Regions from separate parts of the Scandinavium manionii genome, predicted to be linked through region 2. Evidence: predicted binding sites of a transcription regulator. Region 2 holds the regulator's gene; the other holds the start of a gene.
The links. Region 2 encodes CRP, which controls carbon source genes, mostly activating them, when cyclic AMP is high. Its sites were predicted from a motif close to ATGTGANNNNNNTCACAT; they were not measured.
Positions count from the first base shown of each region.

Region 1: the regulator CRP is predicted to act here: its motif matches at 3,281-3,298, upstream of aaeR (HTH-type transcriptional activator AaeR).

Region 1 covers NZ_JALIGC010000036.1:355,111-362,688, reverse strand. The annotation lists gene tldD (metalloprotease TldD) at 39-1,484, shown strand; gene fucR (L-fucose operon activator) at 1,621-2,340, shown strand; gene aaeR (HTH-type transcriptional activator AaeR) at 2,337-3,263, opposite strand; gene aaeX (p-hydroxybenzoic acid efflux pump operon protein AaeX) at 3,394-3,597, shown strand; gene aaeA (p-hydroxybenzoic acid efflux pump subunit AaeA) at 3,605-4,537, shown strand; gene aaeB (p-hydroxybenzoic acid efflux pump subunit AaeB) at 4,543-6,510, shown strand; gene MUU51_RS09605 (NAD-dependent succinate-semialdehyde dehydrogenase) at 6,593-7,578, shown strand, end outside.
Region 2 covers NZ_JALIGC010000037.1:396,433-404,010, reverse strand. The annotation lists gene MUU51_RS11630 (ABC transporter ATP-binding protein) at 1-1,897, shown strand, start outside; gene MUU51_RS11625 (hydrolase) at 1,995-3,017, shown strand; gene MUU51_RS11620 (YheU family protein) at 3,014-3,232, shown strand; gene MUU51_RS11615 (phosphoribulokinase) at 3,273-4,142, shown strand; gene MUU51_RS11610 (OsmC family protein) at 4,214-4,618, opposite strand; gene crp (cAMP-activated global transcriptional regulator CRP) at 4,925-5,557, shown strand; gene MUU51_RS11600 (YccS/YhfK family putative transporter) at 5,611-7,578, shown strand, end outside.

The sequences.
Region 1 (7,578 bases), on a different contig from region 2:
TACCGCGATCTTCGCGACAACCAATGAGTAGCAAAACGATGAGTCTGAACCTGGTAAGTGAACATCTGCTGTCGGCGAACGGCCTGAGTCATCAGGACCTGTTTGCCATACTTGGCCAACTTGCCGAGCGCCGCCTCGACTACGGCGATCTCTATTTCCAGTCGAGCTACCATGAGTCCTGGGTGTTAGAGGACAGCATCATCAAAGACGGGTCGTACAATATCGATCAGGGCGTTGGCGTCCGTGCCGTCAGCGGCGAGAAAACCGGCTTTGCGTATGCCGATCAGATTAGCCTGTTGGCGCTGCAACAGAGCGCTCAGGCCGCGCGGACTATCGTGCGTGATACCGGCGACGGTAAAGTCCACGCTCTTGGCGCGAAAGAGTATTCTCCGCTGTATACCAGTCTCGATCCGCTGCAAAGCATGAGTCGTGAAGAGAAGCTCGACATTTTGCGCCGCGTTGACAAAGCCGCGCGTGCGGCAGACAAACGTGTGCAGGAAGTTTCTGCCAGCCTGACCGGCGTGTACGAACTCATTCTGGTCGCGGCCACTGATGGCACCCTGGCGGCGGACGTTCGTCCCCTGGTGCGTCTGTCGGTGAGCGTACTGGTCGAAGACGACGGTAAACGCGAGCGCGGTTCCAGCGGGGGCGGCGGTCGTTTCGGCTACGATTATTTCCTCGGTGACGTCGACGGCGAAGTCCGGGCCGATGCATGGGCCCGTGAAGCGGTTCGCATGGCGATGATTAATCTCAATGCCGTTGCCGCGCCTGCGGGCACGATGCCGGTCGTTCTGGGCGCGGGCTGGCCGGGCGTGCTGCTGCACGAAGCGGTGGGGCACGGTCTGGAAGGTGACTTCAACCGTCGCGGCACGTCCGTGTTCAGCGGGCAAATGGGGCAACTCGTCGCGTCCGAACTGTGCACCGTCGTCGATGACGGTACCATGACTGACCGTCGTGGCTCCGTGTCCATCGATGATGAAGGTACGCCGGGTCAGTACAATGTTCTTATCGAAAATGGCGTGCTGAAAGGCTACATGCAGGACAAACTGAATGCGCGCCTGATGGGCGTGAAGCCAACGGGTAACGGTCGCCGTGAATCGTATGCGCATTTACCGATGCCGCGTATGACCAACACCTACATGCTGGCGGGCAAATCGACCCCGCAGGAAATCATCGAGTCTGTCGACTACGGGATTTACGCGCCGAACTTTGGCGGCGGTCAGGTGGATATCACCTCCGGTAAATTTGTGTTCTCGACTTCAGAGGCGTATCTGATCGAGAAAGGTAAAGTGACCAAAGCAGTGAAAGGCGCGACCCTGATTGGCTCTGGCATCGAAGCCATGCAGCAAATCTCGATGGTGGGTAACGACCTGAAGCTGGATAACGGCGTAGGTGTCTGCGGTAAAGAAGGGCAAAGCCTGCCGGTTGGTGTGGGTCAGCCAACGCTGAAAGTCGATAATTTGACGGTCGGTGGCACCGCATAATTTCTGTGCCCGCTTCGTGCGGGCATATAGTTGCGATTAAAGAAGGAAAAAGCGTGGTTTTTCCTTCTTTAGATTAGCAGCCGAAAATCAATTAATTGATTTTCCTTATTGATTGTTTCAATGACGGAGACCACTGATGAAGGTCGCTCGCCATCAGCACATTGTCACTCTTCTCGCCCAATCCCACAGCCTGACCACCGATGAACTGGCCGCCGTACTCGGCGTCAGCAAAGAAACGGTGCGTCGTGATTTAAGTGAACTCCAGCAGCAGGGACACATTCAGCGCAGCCACGGGCGCGCGCGAGCTATTCGCCGTAATCACCAGGACAACGAAGCGCCTTTCCACGCCCGACTGAAAAGCCACTATGCCCACAAATCTGATATCGCCCGGCACGCGCTGGCCTGGATAGACGAAGGTATGACGATTGCGCTGGACGCCAGTTCGACCTGTTGGCTGTTGGCGCGCCAGCTGCCGGACATTCCGCTGACGGTGTTTACCAATAGTCATCCAGTCTGTATGGAACTCGGCAAACGCGAGCGGATCCGGTTGATCAGTTCCGGCGGAGAGCTTCAGCGCCAGTATGGTTATTACGTCAATCCGGCGTTGATATCTCAGCTGAAAACGCTGGAGATCGATCTGTTTATTTTCTCTTGCGAAGGGGTCGATCGCAGCGGCGTGATGTGGGACCCGAGCGGACACAACGCCAGCTTTAAATCGCTACTACTCAAAAGAGCTTCGCAGTCTTTGCTGCTGATGGACAAAAGTAAGTTCAACCGTTCGAGCGAAGTCCGGATTGGCCCCCTTAGCGACGTCACACATCTCATATCGGACGCCGAGCCTGAGCAGGTACCTTAGTTTTTCCCCCGCCCTTTGATGCCCTGAAAACGATTGGCCACATCGACAAAATAATCGGTCAGGTAGTTAATACACACCTGCACCTTCAGCGGCAGTTTGTCTTTTTCTGTGTAGACGGCATACACCGGACGTGGATCGGATTGGTAGCGCGGCAGCAAGATCTCCAGCTCGCCATGGTTGATCTCGTTGATCACCCACATCAGCGGCACGAAGGCGATCCCGGCGCCGGCGGTAAGCCAACGGTTCAGCGTCATCGGATCGTTGGTGACAAAGCGTCCCTGCGGGATAAGCTTGGTGGATAAGCCTTCCGGGGCGATCAGTTCAAATTCATTGTAGGGACGGATGCTGTATTCCAGCCAGGAATGACTGGCGAGATCTGCGGGTTTCTCGGGCGTGCCTGCCTGCTGTAAGTAGCTTTTGGCTGCGCACAATACCATGGGCATCGAGCCGAGACGGCGGGAGAAAAGGCCAGAATCCTGCAATGCGCCAACGCGGATCACCAGATCCAGACCATCCGCAATGAGGTCCGGAGCCGGAATACCCGTTACCAGATTTACTGACAGATCCGGGTACTCTTTGAGCATCTCAGAGGTGATCATGGCGAGGACATTTTGTGCCATAGTTGAAGAACAGCCCACGCGCAGTGTACCAATCGGTGTGTTGTTAAAGGCGTAAAGCTGTTCGTGTACGTCCTGGGCTTCGTGCAGCATTCGCCGACAGCCCTGATAGTAGATTTTCCCGGCTTCTGTCAGCCCAATGCTGCGGGTACTGCGGTTCAGCAGCTTTACCTGCAGTTCGTTTTCCAGCTTTGAGACGGTCTGACTTATCGACGATACGCTCATTTCGAGCTGTCTCGCCGCAGCCGTAAAGGAACCCAGTTCCACGACTTTGGCGAAAACCGACATGCGTTTTAATCGTTCCATTGTTCACTCTGACTTAAAAGTGATTTGTATCACATAATATAGATCGGGATATATAAGTTACGTTAATATACTGTTAGCTAAATAAGTAAAGCTCGTTACTCTCACCTGCACTCTCTTAATCAAGGTCAACATGAGTCTGTTTCCCGTCATCGTGATTTTCGGCCTCTCATTCCCGCCGATCTTCGTCGAGCTGCTGTTGTCGCTGGCCATATTCTGGCTGTTGCGTCGGGTGCTGGTCCCCACTGGGATCTATGACTTCGTCTGGCATCCCGCGCTTTTTAATACCGCGCTGTATTGCTGTTTGTTCTACCTGATATCGCGTTTGTTCGTCTGAGGTCGCTGTGAAAACACTAACAAGAAAAATATCCCGTACCGCTATCACGTTGATTTTGGTGGTGCTGGCATTTATCGCAATTTTCCGTGCGTGGGTTTATTACACCGAATCGCCGTGGACGCGTGATGCACGCTTCAGCGCCGATGTTGTGGCCATTGCGCCGGACGTGGCAGGGCTTATCACGGATGTGAATGTGAAGGATAACCAACTGGTTCGCAAAAATCAGGTACTGTTCACTATCGATCAGCCGCGTTACCAAAAAGCGCTCGAAGAAGCCGACGCCGACGTGGCGTACTATCAGGTGCTGGCGTCAGAAAAACGTCGTGAAGCCGGACGCCGTAACCAGTTAGGCACCATGGCCATGTCTCGCGAAGAGATTGACCAGGCCAACAACCTCTTACAAACCGTTCAACATCAGTTAGCGAAAGCGCAGGCCACCCGCGATTTGGCCCGTCTTGACCTCGAACGTACCGTCATTCGCGCTCCGGCCGATGGCTGGGTGACTAACCTGAACGTGTACAGCGGTGAATTTATTACCCGCGGGTCGACCGCTGTGGCGCTGGTGAAAAAAGAAAGCTTCTACGTTATGGCCTATATGGAAGAGACCAAACTGGAAGGCGTGCGCCCAGGCTATCGCGCGGAAATTACCCCGTTAGGCAGCACCAAAGTTATCAAAGGCACCGTCGACAGCATTGCAGCAGGTGTGACTAACGCCAGCAGCAGCAGCGATGTAAAAGGAATGGCGACCATCGATTCCAACCTTGAATGGGTGCGACTGGCGCAGCGTGTGCCGGTGCGTATTCGCCTCGACCAACAGCAGGGCAACCTATGGCCTGCGGGCACCACTGCCACGGTAATCATCACCGGTGCGAAAGACAGAGACACGCAGAAGGCCTCCTTCTTCCAGAAGTTAGGTATGCGTCTGCGTGAGTTCGGTTAATCGCTATGGGCATTTTCTCTATTGCCGATCAACACCTGCGTTTTGCTATCAAACTGGCCTGCGCGATTGTGCTGGCCCTGTTTATCGGCTTTCACTTTCAGCTTGAAACCCCGCGCTGGGCGGTACTGACAGCCGCAATTGTAGCGGCGGGTCCGGCGTTTGCCGCCGGGGGCGAACCTTATTCTGGAGCAATCCGTTACCGCGGAATGCTACGTATTTGCGGAACGTTTATCGGCTGTATCGCCGCGCTGGTGATGATCATCGGCATGATCCGCGCCCCGTTAGTGATGGTGATGGTGTGCTGTCTGTGGGCGGGTTTCTGTACCTGGGTGTCTTCACTGGTGAAAGTGGAGAACTCCTATGCCTGGGGCCTGGCGGGCTACACGGCGTTGATCATTATCATCACCATTCAGAACGAACCGCTGCTGTCGCCGCAGTTTGCCGTCGAGCGTTGCAGCGAGATTGTGATCGGGATTGTCTGTGCGATCGTCGCCGATCTGCTGTTTTCCCCACGGTCGATTAAACAAGAGATCGACCGGGAGCTTGATGCATTATTGGTTGCTCAATATCAGTTGATGCAGCTTTGTATTCGCCACGGTGACAGCGAAGAAGTTGACGCCGCCTGGGGCGGACTGGTGCGCCGGACGCAGGCTCTGGAAGGAATGCGTAGTAACCTGCACATGGAATCTTCCCGCTGGGTGCGCGCCAATCGACGTCTGAAAGCGCTGAATACGCTCTCTTTGACGCTGATAACTCAGGCCTGTGAAACCTATCTGATTCAAAACTTCCGCCCAGATTTAATCACGCCCGCCTGGCGCGAAATGTTCGACCAGCCTGTCGAAACGGTGCAGGACGTGCATAAGCAACTGAAACGCATGCGCCGCATTCTTTCCTGGACTGGTGAGCACGACACACCGATTACCTTATACAGCTGGATTGGCGCCGCGACACGTTATCAGCTGCTTAAACGTGGCGTAGTGGGTAACGCAAAAATCAGCGCCCGGGAAGAAGAGATTTTGCAGGGCGAAGTGGTGGTGAAGGTGGAATCCGCGGAGCGCCACCATGCGATGGTCAACTTCTGGCGTACCACGCTTTCCTGTGCGCTGGGCACGGTGTTCTGGCTGTGGACCGGCTGGACATCCGGCAGCGGTGCCATGGTGATGATTGCCGTGGTGACCTCGCTGGCAATGCGTCTGCCTAACCCTAAAATGGCGGGGATCGACTTCCTGTACGGCACCATTGCCGCGCTGCCGATTGGCGCGTTTTACTTCCTGGTCGTCCTGCCGTCGACCCAACAAAGTATGCTGTTGTTGTGTATCAGCCTCGCTGTGCTGGCGTTCTTTATTGGGATTGAAGTGCAGAAACGGCGGCTGGGCTCGCTCGGTACGCTGGCGTCCACCATCAACATTCTGGTGCTGGATAACCCGATGACTTTCCATTTCAGCCAGTTCCTCGACAGCGCGCTTGGCCAGCTGGTGGGCTGCTTCCTGGCGTTGATGATTATCTTACTGGTGCGTGATAACTCCCAGGCTCGGACCGGACGCGTGCTGCTGAATCAGTTTGTATCGGCCGCCGTATCCTCCCTGACGACCAACACCGCCCGCCGCAATGAGAACCATCTGCCCGCCCTGTACCAGCAGCTGTTTTTACTGCTGAACAAATACCCGGGCGATCTTGCCAAATTCCGCCTGGCCTTGACGCTGATTATTGCGCACCAGCGCCTGCGTGACGCGCCAGTACCGGTTAACGACGACCTTTCGGCATTCCACCGCCAGCTGCGTCGTACGGCGGATAAGCTCATTTCAGCCAGCAACGATGATAAACGGCGCCGTTACTTTGACCGCTTGCTGGAAGAACTGGATGTGTACCAGGAAAAACTGGTTATCTGGCAGGCGTCGCCTCAGGTCACCGAACCGGTCAATCGGCTGGTGGGGATGCTGAGGAAATATCAGCATGCGCTCACGGTGAGTTAACCCAGAAACCGACGCAAAAGCGTCGGTTTTTTTATGGCTATACTTAACTGTTATCACAGGACATCACCGTCAGGGGACAACTATGACCATGCAGACACTTCAGGATAACGAACTTTTTCAGACCGGATATCTGGTCGACGGAATATGGAAAACGCTTGAAACCACCTTCGACGTGGTAAACCCGGCAACCGGCGAAACGATCGCCAGGGTCGCGAAAGCCGGGAAGCAGGAAACCGAAGCCGCCATCGCGGCGGCGAGCAAAGCCTTCCCGCTCTGGCGTGCGAAAACCGCCAAAGAGCGCTCAGAAATTCTGTATCGCTGGTATCAGCTGATCATCGAAAACAAAGCCTGGCTCGGCAGACTGATGACCACCGAGCAGGGCAAGCCGCTAAAAGAGGCCGAAGGTGAAGTGGAATATGCGGCGAGCTTCATTCAGTGGTTCGCTGAACAAGGTAAACGTGCCAACGGCGAAATTATCCCTCCCGCCAAACCGGGGTCACGCATTCTGGCCACCCGCGAACCGATCGGCGTCGTGGCGGCAATTACTCCGTGGAACTTCCCAATGGCGATGCTGACCCGCAAACTCGGTCCGGCGCTGGCGGCGGGCTGTACCGGTGTCATCAAACCCGCGAATAACACGCCACTCAGCGCCTTTGCGTTGCTCCAGCTGGCGAAGAAAGCGGGCGTGCCTGATGGCGTGCTGAATGCGGTCGCAGGGACGACTCAGGAAATCAGCGACGCGATTATGGCGAGCCACGAAGTGCGTAAAATCTCCTTCACCGGCTCAACGGCGGTCGGTAAAACGTTGATGCGCAATGCCGCAGAAACCATGAAAAAAGTGTCGATGGAGCTTGGTGGTAACGCGCCCTATATCGTTTTTGACGATGCGGATATCGACGCAGCGGTAAAAGGGGCGATAGCCAATAAATTCCGCAACGCCGGGCAGGTGTGCGTCAGCGTTAATCGCTTCTATATTCATGAAAAGGTCTATAACGATTTCACCCACAGGCTTACCGAGGCGGTCAATGCGCTTAAGGTCGGAAACGGCATGGACGACGGCATAGTCGT
Region 2 (7,578 bases):
TTTCTCCTCGTTACAAATTCGTCGCGGCGTGCGTGTCCTGTTGGATAACGCCACAGCCACTATTAACCCTGGGCAAAAAGTTGGTCTGGTGGGGAAAAACGGCTGCGGCAAATCCACGCTGCTGTCGCTGCTAAAAAACGAGATCAGCGCCGATGGCGGCAGTTTCACCTATCCGGGAAACTGGCAGCTGGCGTGGGTGAATCAGGAAACACCTGCCCTCCCTCAGCCCGCTCTCGACTATGTGATTGATGGCGACCGCGAATATCGGCAACTTGAAGCCGAACTGAATGCCGCCAACGAGCGCAACGACGGTCACGCCATCGCCACCGTACACGGCAAACTGGATGCCATTGATGCGTGGACTATACGCGCCCGCGCCTCCAGCCTGTTGCACGGTCTGGGCTTCAGCAATGAACAGCTCGAGCGTCCAACCAGCTCCTTCTCCGGCGGCTGGCGTATGCGCCTCAACCTGGCGCAGGCGCTGATTTGTCGTTCTGATCTGCTCCTGCTCGATGAACCGACTAACCACCTCGATCTCGACGCTGTAATCTGGCTGGAAAAATGGCTGAAAAGCTATCAGGGCACGCTAATCCTGATTTCCCATGACCGCGATTTCCTCGACCCGGTGGTCGGCAAAATCATTCATATCGAACAACAGGCGATGTTTGAGTACACCGGCAACTACTCCTCGTTTGAGATCCAGCGCGCAACTCGCCTGTCTCAGCAGCAGTCTATGTACGAAAGCCAACAGCAAAAAGTGGCGCACCTGCAGAGCTTTATTGACCGCTTTAAAGCGAAAGCGTCTAAAGCTAAACAGGCGCAAAGCCGCGTGAAGATGCTGGAACGCATGGAGCTGATTGCTCCGGCGCACGTCGATAACCCGTTCCAGTTCAGCTTCCGCGAACCGGAAAGCCTGCCCAATCCATTACTGAAAATGGAAAAAGTCAGCGCGGGCTATGGCGATCGCACCATTCTGGATTCGATTAAACTCAATCTCGTACCCGGCTCACGCATAGGCCTTTTAGGTCGCAACGGCGCGGGTAAATCGACGCTGATTAAACTTCTGGCCGGTGAGCTGGAAGCCCAGAGCGGAGAGATGGGTCTGGCGAAGGGTATTAAACTCGGCTACTTCGCCCAGCATCAGCTGGAATTTTTACGCGCCGACGAATCGCCGCTGCAGCATCTGGTGCGTCTGGCGCCGCAAGTGCTGGAACAACAGCTGCGCGATTATCTCGGCGGCTTTGGTTTCCAGGGCGATAAAGTCAGCGAAGAAACGCGTCGCTTCTCCGGCGGTGAAAAAGCCCGTCTGGTGCTGGCGCTGGTCGTCTGGCAGCGCCCGAACCTGCTGCTGCTCGATGAACCGACGAACCACCTGGATCTCGACATGCGTCAGGCGCTGACTGAAGCGCTGATTGAATTCGAAGGCGCGCTGGTTGTGGTCTCGCACGACCGTCACCTGTTGCGCTCCACCACCGACGATCTGTATCTGGTTCACGATGCGAAAGTGGAACCTTTCGATGGCGATCTTGAAGATTATCAGCAGTGGCTGAGCGATGTTCAAAAGCAGGAAAGTCAGTCTGATGACGCGCCAAAAGACAACGCCAACAGCGCTCAGGCACGTAAAGATCAGAAACGTCGTGATGCGGAACTGCGCACCCTGACGCAGCCGCTGCGTAAAGAGATTACCCGTCTGGAAAAAGAGATGGAAAAGCTCAATACCAGACTTGCGGCGGCAGAAGAAAAACTCGGCGACAGCGGGCTGTATGATCAGGCACGCAAAGCGGAGCTCACCGAGTGTCTGCAACAGCAGGCCACGGCGAAATCAGGGCTGGAAGAGTGCGAAATGGCGTGGCTGGATGCACACGAGCAGCTGGAACAGATGCTTCAGGAAGAGTGATTTAACTCAACGAAAGCGCACTGCGGCTCATTTTCACAAACACATATCCGTCATGACGGTATAGTAGAGCGTTTTTTCACGATAGCAGCGTAAAGGTATGGCTCAGGTAACCCCCGTAGACTTTGAAGTACCTCCAGAAGAGAACGACACCTTTGTGCCGATGAAAGGCGTGCGCAACTGCCATTTGCAGACCATGCTGCCGCGTCTCATCCGTCGTAAAGTGTTGTTCACCCCGCACTGGCAGCGTCTTGAGCTTCCTGACGGGGATTTTGTCGATCTGGCATGGAGTGAAGATCCGAATCAGGCACGGCATAAACCTCGCCTGGTGGTGTTTCACGGCCTGGAAGGCAGCCTGTACAGCCCTTACGCTCACGGTCTGATTCACGCAGCGCAGCAGCGCGGCTGGCTTGGGGTGGTGATGCATTTCCGCGGCTGTAGCGGTGAACCGAACCGCGCTCAGCGCATCTACCATTCGGGTGAAACCGAAGACGGCACCTGGTTCCTCTCCTGGCTGCGCCGTGAATTTGGTGACGTCCCAACGGCCGCAGTGGGCTATTCGCTGGGTGGCAACATGCTGGGCTGTCTGCTGGCAAAAGAAGGCGACAATACGCCACTTGATGCCGCGGTTATCGTCTCCGCGCCATTCATGCTGGAAGCCTGTAGCTATCATATGGATAAAGGTTTCTCCCGCGTGTATCAGCGCTATCTGCTGAACCTGCTGAAAGCCAATGCGTCTCGCAAACTGAAGGCTTATCCTGGAACGTTGCCGGTGGATTTGAAACGTCTGAAAAGCGTGCGCCGTATTCGCGAATTTGATGATCTGATTACCTCAAAAATTCACGGTTATGCTGACGCGATTGATTACTACCGCCAATGCAGTGCGATGCCGGTGCTGAGTCAGATAACCAAACCGACGTTAATCATTCACGCCAAAGATGACCCGTTTATGGATCATCACTCGATTCCGTCTCAGGAAGAGCTTCCGGCCAATATTCAGTACCAGCTGACGGAGTATGGCGGTCACGTTGGATTTGTCGGCGGTACGCTGCGCCATCCTGAAATGTGGCTGGAGAAACGCATTCCCGCCTGGCTCACTCGTTGGTTAGGAACCCCGTTATGATTATTCCCTGGCAAGATCTGGCTCCCGAAACGCTCGATAGCCTGATTGAAAGCTTTGTATTGCGCGAGGGCACCGATTATGGTGAACATGAACGTTCGCTTGAAGACAAGGTCGCCGACGTAAAACAACAATTGAAAAGCGGGGATGTCGTTCTGGTGTGGTCCGAACTGCACGAGACGGTCAACATCATGCCTCGTACCCAATTCCACGGCTGACTATCATAAAAACCATTGCTTATGCAGGGAGTTGTTAGCTATGTCTGCCAAACATCCGGTGATCGCCGTAACCGGCTCCAGCGGGGCGGGAACCACCACCACCAGTCTCGCCTTCCGTAAAATCTTTGCTCAGCTCAATCTCACTGCCGCCGAAGTAGAAGGCGACAGCTTCCACCGTTACACGCGTCCTGAAATGGACATGGCTATCCGCAAAGCGCGCGATATGGGCCGTCACATCAGCTATTTTGGGCCTGATGCCAACGACTTTGGCCTGCTGGAAAATACGTTTATGACCTACGGTCAGAACGGAACCGGACAATCGCGCAAGTATTTGCACACCTACGATGAAGCCGTTCCGTGGAATCAGGTGCCGGGAACCTTCACGCCGTGGCAGCCGTTGCCTGAACCAACCGACGTGCTGTTTTATGAAGGCCTGCACGGCGGCGTCGTGACCCCGCAAAATGACGTCGCGAAACACGTCGATTTACTGGTGGGCGTGGTGCCAATTGTTAACCTTGAGTGGATCCAGAAGCTGACCCGCGATACCAGCGAGCGCGGTCACTCACGCGAAGCGGTGATGGATTCAGTGGTGCGTTCGATGGAAGATTACATTAACTACATTACGCCGCAATTCTCCCGGACGCATATCAACTTCCAGCGTGTGCCGACCGTCGACACCTCCAACCCGTTTGCGGCAAAGGGCATTCCGTCACTGGATGAGAGCTTTGTGGTTATCCATTTCCAGAATCTGGGCGATATTGATTTCCCCTGGCTGTTGGCGATGTTGCAGGGTTCTTTCATTTCTCACATGAACACGTTGGTGGTACCAGGCGGGAAAATGGGGCTGGCGATGGAATTGATTATGTCACCGCTGGTCGAGCGGTTGATGGAAGGCAAAAAGATCGGTTAACGTTTTTGCCGGATGGCGCGTTGCTTATCCGGCCTTACGCCCGGTCAGCACAGCGCCACCGGGCAGTACTCTTACCCTTCGATCACTTCAAACGAATGGGTAATCTTCGCCGCTTTTTCCAGCATCAACGCTACAGAGCAGTATTTCTCCGCAGACAAATCTACCGCACGCGACACTGCAGCGTCTTTCAGGTCTTTACCGGTCACAATGAAGTGCAAATTGATGTGGGTGAACAAGCGTGGCGCTTCTTCGCGACGCTCGGAAGTCAGCTTCACTTCGCAGTCGGTCACGTCATGACGGCCTTTTTGCAGAATAGACACCACGTCAATCGCGCTGCAACCACCCGCGGCCATCAGTACCATTTCCATCGGGCTTGGGGCTTTATCGCCAGAGTTACCATCCATCATAATCTGGTGGCCAGAAGCTGACTCACCCAGGAAGGTTAACCCCTCAACCCATTTCACACGCGCTTGCATATTTGTTAACTCCAGAGTAGCAATTTTCCTGACAGATTACGCGCACATAACAATTCTCGCAACGGAAGGCGACGCGCATCATGCTGAAGCGAGACACCAGGAGACAGGCGACAAAAGCTATGCTAAAACAGTCGGGCTGCTACAGTAATACATTGAAGTAATGCGTGTATGCAGAGAACATCACATTACAGGCTGCAGTAAAATCCGACAGCCGACTTCCCAGGCACAGGGAAGGATACGATTGCAAAGCCAGTGGCAGTGTCGTGTCTGCCATTGGAGACAGCTTATAACAGAGGATAACCGCGCATGGTGCTTGGCAAACCGCAAACAGACCCTACCCTTGAATGGTTCTTGTCTCATTGCCATATTCATAAGTACCCATCGAAGAGCACGCTGATTCACCAGGGTGAAAAAGCAGAAACGCTGTACTACATCGTGAAAGGTTCTGTTGCAGTACTCATCAAGGATGAAGAAGGTAAAGAGATGATCCTCTCTTACCTCAACCAGGGCGATTTCATCGGTGAGCTTGGCCTGTTCGAAGAAGGTCAGGAGCGTAGTGCCTGGGTTCGGGCGAAAACCGCTTGTGAAGTGGCAGAAATTTCTTATAAAAAATTCCGTCAGCTTATCCAGGTGAACCCGGATATCCTGATGCGCCTCTCTTCTCAGATGGCAAATCGTCTGCAGGTCACCTCTGAAAAAGTAGGCAACCTGGCATTCCTCGACGTCACCGGCCGTATCGCGCAGACGCTGCTGAATCTGGCGAAACAGCCTGATGCAATGACCCACCCGGACGGTATGCAAATTAAAATTACCCGTCAGGAAATCGGTCAGATCGTCGGCTGCTCCCGCGAAACCGTTGGCCGCATTCTAAAAATGCTCGAAGATCAGAACCTGATCTCCGCCCACGGTAAAACTATCGTGGTTTACGGTACCCGCTAAGCTAGCTGAACGGCGTATTGCCCCTGCAGTACGCCGTTTTTGTCTCTTCCCCGATGTGGCGCAGGCTGATTTATCACCCGGAAATTAACTATGCACTGCGGCAAACGCTGGTGTTATGTACCCCCGTGGCTATCGGTCTGGTGCTCGGTTACCTCAAGTACGGTCTGCTGTTCTCGTTAGTCCCCGCCTGCTGCAACATTGCCGGGCTGGACACACCGCATAAACGTTTCTTCAAACGCCTGATTATTGGCGGCTCGCTGTTTGCGGGCTGTAGCCTCGCAGTTCAACTGCTGCTGGCGCACACCGTGCCTTTACCGCTGATCCTGACCGGGCTGGCGCTGCTGCTCGGCGTCACCGCAGAAATCAGTTCGCTTCACGCCCGATTACTGCCCGCCTCGCTCATTGCGGCCATCTTTACGCTCAGCCTTGCGGGGAATATGCCGGTCTGGGAACCGCTGCTCATCTACGCCCTCGGCACACTATGGTATGGCTTGTTCAACTGGTTCTGGTTCTGGATGTGGCGCGAACAGCCGCTACGTGAATCCCTGAGCCTGCTGTATCGGCAGCTGGCCGATTACTGTGAAGCCAAATACAGCCTGCTGACTCAACACACCGATCCGGAAAAAGCACTGCCGCCGTTGCTCAGCCGCCAGCAGAAAGCAGTCGACCTGATTACCCAGTGCTATCAACAAATGCACATGCTGGCCGCCAATCAGAATCACGAATATAAGCGCCTGCTGCGCGCCTTCCAGATTGGCCTCGATTTGCAGGAGCACATTTCCGTCAGCCTGCACCAACCCGCCGAAGTCCAAAAACTGGTTGAACGCAGCCACGCCGAAGCGGTGATCCGCTGGAATGCACAGACCATTGCGGCGCGCCTGCGTGTGATGGCGGATGACATTCTCTACCACCGATTTCCACAGCGTTTCAACATGGACAAGCAGATTGGCGCGCTGGAAAAAATTGCACGTCAGCATCCGGATAATCCGGTCGGGCAGTTCTGTGCCTGGCACTTCAGCCGAATCGCTCGCGTGCTGCGCCTTCAGCGACCGCTCTATCCACGCAACCTGATGGCCGATAACGAACGTCGCCTGCCGCTGTTTGCCGCGCTGAAAAGCTATCTGTCGCTAAAATCCCCGGCGTTGCGCAGTGCGGCGCGAATCAGCGTCATGCTGAGTATCGCCAGCCTGATGGGCGCGGCGCTGCATCTGCCGAAACCGTACTGGATCCTGATGACCGTTCTGCTGGTCACGCAAAACGGCTACGGCGCAACGCGGGTCAGGATTTTCCACCGCGCAGCGGGCACGCTTGCCGGGTTGGTGATAGCCGCAGGCACGCTGCACTTTCACGTGCCGGAAGGCTACACGCTGGCATCAATGTTAGTCATCACCCTGGCGAGCTACCTGATCATTCGCAAGAGCTACGGCTGGGCAACGGTCGGCTTTACGGTCACTGCGGTGTACACCATTCAGCTGCTGACCCTGAACGGTGAACATTTCATTCTGGCCCGTTTTGTCGACACGGTGATTGGCTGTCTGATTGCCTTCGGCGGGATGGTCTGGCTTTGGCCACAGTGGCAAAGCGGGCTGTTACGCAAAAACGCACAGCAGGCGCTGGAAGCGGATCAGGAGGCTATCCGACTGATTCTCAGCAACGATCCTCAGGCTCCAACGCTGGCCTATCAGCGGATGCGGGTGAATCAGGCGCACAACGCGCTGTTCAACTCGCTGAACCAGGCGATGCAGGAGCCCGGCTTTAACTCGCATTATCTGGCAGACATGAAGCTGTGGGTCACGCACAGCCAGTTTATCGTCGAACACATCAACGCGATGACGACGCTGGCGCGCGAGCACAACATGCTGACTGAAGATTTGGCCGAACGCTATTTGCAGTCCTGCGAGATTGCTCTGCAGCGCTGCCAGCAGCGACTGGAGTATGACGAGCCGGGGGGAAGTGGCGATGCGAATATCATGGAATCGCCGGAGGCGCTCTCCCACGGACCGTTAAGCACCGTGGAACAG